2 regions of the Caloramator sp. E03 genome follow, and region 2 is predicted to be linked to the other one. Evidence: predicted binding sites of a transcription regulator. Region 2 holds the regulator's gene; the other holds the start of a gene.
The links. The regulator LexA, encoded in region 2, represses DNA repair genes until DNA is damaged. The targets are predictions, from matches to a motif close to CNAACANNTGTTNG.
Positions count from the first base shown of each region.

Region 1: the regulator LexA is predicted to act here: its motif matches at 1,936-1,949, upstream of dinB (DNA polymerase IV).

Region 1 is NZ_CP040093.1:2,325,298-2,328,733, forward strand. It holds gene FDN13_RS11160 (Eco57I restriction-modification methylase domain-containing protein) at 1-920, shown strand, start outside; gene FDN13_RS11165 (DUF72 domain-containing protein) at 917-1,687, shown strand; gene dinB (DNA polymerase IV) at 1,961-3,211, shown strand; gene FDN13_RS11175 (hypothetical protein) at 3,208-3,436, shown strand, end outside.
Region 2 is NZ_CP040093.1:112,868-116,303, forward strand. It holds gene FDN13_RS00575 (IS1634 family transposase) at 1-653, opposite strand, end outside; gene lexA (transcriptional repressor LexA) at 921-1,535, shown strand; gene FDN13_RS00585 (aminotransferase class I/II-fold pyridoxal phosphate-dependent enzyme) at 1,569-2,855, opposite strand; gene hfq (RNA chaperone Hfq) at 2,920-3,171, opposite strand; gene miaA (tRNA (adenosine(37)-N6)-dimethylallyltransferase MiaA) at 3,217-3,436, opposite strand, start outside.

The sequences.
Region 1 (3,436 bases), 770 kb from region 2:
TAAAAGATAGGGAAAAGAAAAATATTGAATATTTTAGGCTTTTGGAAAATGCAAAGGGAAAGGGCAAAAAAGTATTTGAAGATATTAATAAAGGAGAAGATAATTTTGTAAAACATATAAGGGTTGACATGGAAAGCCTTGAAAATAAGGGCTGGGTTTTTTTAAGCAACGAAGAAAGGACTATTTTAAATAAAATAAAGGGAGTATATCTGTCAGACCTATGTGAAAGTTTTCAAGGGATTATAACTGGCTGTGATAAAGCTTTTGTACTTGAAAAGGATATGGCAATTAACATTAAAATAGAAGAAAACTTATTAAAGCCTTGGATTAAAGGTTCGAATATTGAAAAGTTTAAAGTTATACCTTCAAATCAAGTTATTATATATTCTAATTTAATAGATGATGAAAAAAAATACGAAAAAGCAATAAATTATATAAAAAGGTTAAAACCATCCCTTGAAAATAGAAGAGAGTGCAAAAAAGGACTAAGAAAGTACTATGAACTTCAATGGGGAAGAAATCAAGATGTATTTGAAGGTCAGAAAATAGTATTCCCTTATAAAGCCTCTTCAAATCGATTTGCTATAGATACAGGAAGTTATTTTAGTGCAGATGTTTATATACTTAAAATAAGGAGTATGTTTTTAAAAAATACTTCTTATGAGTATATTTGTGGGGTTTTAAATAGCAGAATATATGAGTTTTATATAAAGTCAATGGCAAAAAAGCTTGGGGACAATATGTATGAGTATTATCCAAATAAGATAATGAGGATTAAAATTCCTGAATATATAAAAGAGGTAGAAGAAGAGGTAAAGAATGTGAAGGAGGATACTATAAATAGAATTGATATGATTTTATGCAGATTTTTTAATATAACTTCAGAGGAATATGAGATAATAAGGAGCTGGTGTTTGTGATATATGTTGGAACATCAGGATATAGCTATGATGATTGGAAAGGTGAATTTTACCCTGAAGATATTAATGATTCTAATATGCTTGAATTTTATTCAAGGCATTTTTCCTTTACTGAGATTAATTCAACATATTATAAAATGCCGAACTATTTTATGTTTAAAAGCCTAAATGAAAAGACACCTGATGAGTTTAAGTTTTCCGTAAAAGCCTATAAAGGTTTTACCCATGATAGGAATTTAGGAAAGGATGATGCAATAAAATTTATTGAAGCACTAAAACCAATAAAGAGTAGTGGAAAGCTTTCCTGTATTATTTTCCAATTTCCATATTCTTTTCACAATACAAGTGATAATGCTGAGTATATTAAAAGGGTAAGAGAATATTTTAATGGAGAAGAGATTCTTTGTGAGTTTAGAAATTCTAATTGGGTAAAAATAGAGGTTATGGAATTTTTAAAAGAGCATTCTATAGGCTGGGTATGTGTTGATGAGCCAGATATTAAAGGCCTTATAAAGCCTATAGTCGCAGTAACTTCAAATATAGGTTATATAAGGTTCCACGGGAGAAACGCTAAAAAATGGTATAACCATGAAGTTGCCTATGAAAGGTATGACTATATGTATTCAGAAAAGGAACTTTTAGAGTGGATATCAAAAATTAAATTTATTGAAAAACACAGCTGTGAAACTTTTGTTGCTTTTAATAATCATTTTAAAGCTAAAGGAGCTAAAAATGCTTCTATGTTAAAAAGATTGATGCAAAATTAGGAGGCTATGTACTATTTAGTTTATTTTAACTTTTAAAAGTGCATAGCCTCTTAATTTTTTATTGCTTTAAAGGGTGATAAATTACAATTAAGAAATAAAAACTTATTGAACAAATATTTCTCTTGGTTTCTGTAACAGATATAATTGACATAAAAATATACAAAATAAGTAACCGTCCCTCTTTATTTCACTAAAAAATTTTGTGTTTGGTATTTATTTTTGAAAGGAATGTTGTATAATATAATTAACGAACTTTTGTTCGGAGGGGTGGTTATGGGAACGATATTACATGTGGATTTAAACGCCTTTTATGCTTCTGTTGAACAGGCTAATGATTCAAGCCTTGCTAATCTTCCTATTGCAGTTGCTGGTGATAAGGAAAAAAGGAATGGCATCATACTTACAGCATCTTATGAGGCAAGGGCTTATGGTGTTAAAACTGGAATGACAATAAATGATGCTAAAAAATTATGTCCTGATATTATATTTGTAAAGCCTCACTTTAAAGAATATATGAAATACTCAATGAAGGTTATGGATATATTAAGAAGCTTTAGTCCTGATGTTGAGGTTTTTAGTATAGATGAGGCTTGGGTTGATGTTACTGGCTGTGAAAGGCTTTTTGGAAGTGGAGTTGAGATAGCGGATAAAATAAGATACATGATAAAAAAGGAGCTTAATATTACCGCAAGTGTAGGGGTATCTTATTGCAAACTTATGGCAAAAATAGCATCGGATCTTAAAAAGCCTGATGCTACAAGTATAATAAATAGGGAGGATGTACCAAAGATAGTATGGCCTCTTCCAGTTGAAGATTTAATTGGCGTTGGGAGAAAAATGAAGGTAAAGCTTAATGAAATAGGCATATTTACGATTGGAGATATTGCTAATACTCCTCAAAAAGTTCTGGAGCAAAAGTTTGGAAAGATTGGTAGATATCTTTGGTATTTTGCTAATGGTATAGATAATTCTAAAGTATCTTCAAGGGAAGATGAAATAAAAGGGATAGGCAATTCAATAACAACTCCAAGGGATATAAAAAGTTATGAAGAGGCAAGTGAAGTTTTAATGGTCCTTTGTGAGAGTGTTGGTAAAAGATTAAGAGATTGTGGACTTGAAGGGAACGTAGTTGAAGTGATGATAAAGACGAAGGATTTTAATACCTTTATAAGACAGAGGAAGATACATAATTATATTGATACTGCTTTTGATATACATAATGAAGCGATAAAACTTCTTTATGAGAACTGGGATGAGACGATTCCTTTAAGGCTTCTTGGAGTTAGGGTAACAGGCCTTAGACCATTGCAGGGGTTTAAGCAGATAAGTTTTTTTGAAGAGAAAAAGAAACTTAAAAATGAAAAGATTGAAAGGTGCATGGATAGCATAAGGGAAAAATACGGTTATAATTCTGTATTTAGGGCATCGCTTATGGTAAATGAGGTAAGAAACCTTGTAAATATAGTTAGCGATGAAGAATGGAAGCATAAGAATCCTTTTAATAAAGGAGGAGGAAGGCTTTGAAAATGGTAAGAGAAGTTGTTGATACTATGGTACTTTTTGAAAAATCCTCAGTAAATCCACTTGTAGTAACTTGCAGCCGGGGAACTTTTAGAGTAAATAGAGTAATTAAGATGTGGAAAGAGAGAAGGAGCCTTAGGGAGTGCTTTATATATCTTTGTCAGGTGGAAGGGAGAGAAAATCCTGTTGAGCTTAGATGGGATATTGAAAGCAACAAATGGTTTATTG
Region 2 (3,436 bases):
TTCGATACTCCATACTGTTTTAATCCTTCTTCCTGTTCAATTTCAAAGAAATAGTTGGTGCAGTCATAATAGAGAACTCCTTTATTACGATTGCAAACTTTAAGACTGTTCTTGTATAATTCTGACTGAATAAAATCTGTTTCTTGTGAAATCACTTCTAAAGCTCTATAAATATGCTGAAGCTCAAAATCAGGCTGCTCAATAAATTTTTTTGATAGTTCGTATGTAGCAAGCTTAGATGATGGATAAATAATTCTTGCATAAATTAATCTTGATAGTATTGAATTTAGATTAAAATTAAATTTATGTTTATCCGAAATATTTTTACAGATATTTTGCAGCCCAAGCTCGTTATATATTTTTTGTAAAAACAAGTAACTACCATTAAAAGTATGCTGTTCGTCCTTGTTAATTTGTTTAACAGGCGAGTATTTTACTAATATTTCTCTTTTCTCTTCTTTTTCTTTTCTATTTAACTCTTCAACGTACCTCTTCCCCCATTCTATAGGGTCTTGTCCGTTTAGTTTTTTTAAAAGTTCATCATAAGTGCCAAGCTTCTCAACTACTTTTGATGTACGCTTGCCTTTTTCATAAACAGATTTAACTACATATAAGGATGCTGCATTTTTTGATTTAACAATTTGTAATCTCATTTTTTCACATCTCTTCATATATTTATATCTATATTATAACACATTGTTACACATTGTGCACTATAAAAATTTAAAATTTGACAAAAAAATAAGCCTATATCAAGGCTTTAAGGCACTTTTTTTGTCTTGCAACTGTCAAAGACCCGATTTCTAATTCCAGTATAAAGAACTTTTGTTCTGTTGTCAATATACTTCGAACAAAAGTTTGAACATTGTTTTATTTTATGCTATAATTTATATAAATTTAAAATTAGGGGGTGTAAAGGTATGATTAATAATGATTTATCTGATAAACAACAAGAAATTCTTGATTTTATAAAGCATGAGATATCAATTAAAGGATACCCTCCATCAGTACGTGAAATATGTAGTGCTGTAGGCCTTAAATCAACTTCTACAGTACATGGCCATCTTGCAAAACTCGAAAAGAAAGGCTACATAAGAAGAGATCCTACAAAACCAAGAGCTATTGAAATACTCGATGATAGAGCATATAATAAAGAGATAATATCCGTACCAATTGTTGGATCCGTTGCTGCTGGTACACCAATACTTGCTGTTGAAAATATAGAAGATACTTTTCCACTGCCAACAACTTATTTTTCTAATAAAAATAACCTTTTCATGCTTCAAATAAAAGGCGACAGTATGATAGGAAGTGGAATTTTAGATGGAGATTATATCATTATAGAACAACAATCAACTGCTATTGATGGTGATATAGTTGTAGCTCTCGTGGATGACAGTGCAACAGTTAAAAGATTTTATAAAGAAAAAGATTATATTAGACTTCAACCTGAAAACCCGGCTTTGGAACCAATAATAGTTAAAGATTGCAAAATACTTGGTAAGGCAATTGGTTTGTTTAGAAAGATAAAATAAAAAGCCCCAAATTGGGACTTTTTATTTTTATATCTATTTATTATTTAAAACGTTTGATAAACCTATCATTATACCTATTTTGGCATGTTCAAAGGTTAGTCCTCCTTGAAGATATGCTATATAAGGTGGTCTAATTGGTGCATCAGCACTTAATTCTATTGATGATCCTTGAATAAATGCTCCTGCTGCCATTATTACTTGATCTGTATAACCCGGCATATCCCAAGGCTCACATTCTACAAAGGAATCTACAGGAGATCCTTTTTGGATACCCTTACAAAAATTAATAAGATCCTTTTCATTATTAAACTTTATTGCTTGAATTATATCGCTTCTTTTCTCATTGTATTTTGGTGATACTTCAAATCCTGCAATCTCCATTAACCTTGAACAGAATATCGATGATTTTAAGGCTTCTGAAGTTATATGTGGTGCCAAAAAAAGACCTTGAAATATATGTCTTATAACTCCAAAAGTAGAACCACATTCTTTACCAAGTCCTGGAGCTGTAAGCCTATAAGCTGCCTGCTCCACATATTTTTTCTTCCCACATACATATCCTCCAGTAGGAGCGATTCCTCCTCCTATGTTTTTTATAAGGGATCCTGCAATTATATCAGCTCCGACTTCTGTTGGTTCTAAAATATCTATAAATTCACCATAACAGTTATCTACAAAGCATATAATATCTTCTTTTATTGCTTTTACTGCTAAAATAGCTTCTTTTATATCATCTATTTGTAAAGCCGGCCTCCAACCATATCCTGTTGAACGCTGGATAGTAACCATTTTTATACTTTCATCATTTTTTATAGCATCAACAACAGAATTTATATCAATCTTCCCATTTTCAAGCAACTCAATTTGCTTATATTTTATCCCAAACTCTTTTAATGATCCATTATTCTCCCCTTCTATTCCAATCACCTGAAGGAGTGTATCGTAAGGCTTTCCTGTTATAGATAAAAGGGTTTCATTGGGCCTTAAATTACCACTTAAAGCAAGAGTTATTGCATGTGTTCCAGAAACTATATGTGGCCTTACAAGTGAATCTTCGCAGCAAAACACTCTCGAATAAACTCTATCTAAAGTATCTCTCCCAATATCTCCGTATCCATATCCTGTTGTATTTGTAAAATGAGCATCAGAAAGCCTTTCTTGCTGCATTGCATAGAGAACCTTTGATTGATTATATTCTTTAATCTCATCTATTTCTTTGATAATATCAGATATGTCATCTAAAGCCTTTTGTGACATTTTAATAACTTCATCACAAATATTAAAGCGTTCTTTTAGCATCCTTTTATATATTTCAAGCATATTAACCTCCAAGCAAATTTAATATAATGAAGCAAAATAAATACCCTCAATTTGAGGGCATATATCATTCTTTTTCTTCAGAATTATTTGATGTAGGTGTATAAAGTACTGGAATTGTAGGAGTTATAGTAGATACTGCATGCTTATAAACCATAATCTGCTTGCCTTCATTTTCGAGTATTATGGTAAAGCTATCAAAGCCTTTTACAAAACCTTTTAACTGAAATCCATTAACAAGATGTATTGCAACTCCTACTTTATTTTTTCTTGCTTGATTTAAAAAAACATCCTGAAGATTATTAGCGTTTTTATTCATAGCATCATCCTCCAAGGCAAAATATGATTATAATATATATATATTCTATACGAGATTGATTTTGCTTTCAATATAGAATATAATATTTTCTAAAATTTCATCAAGACTATTAAAATTATCAAGATCAATCCAATATATCCTATTTTCTCTTCGAAACCAAGTAAGCTGACGTTTTGCATAACGCCTTGTACTTTGTTTTATTATATCTATAGTTTCATCCAAAGTATAAAGCCCATCAAGATAATCAAGAACTTCTTTGTAACCT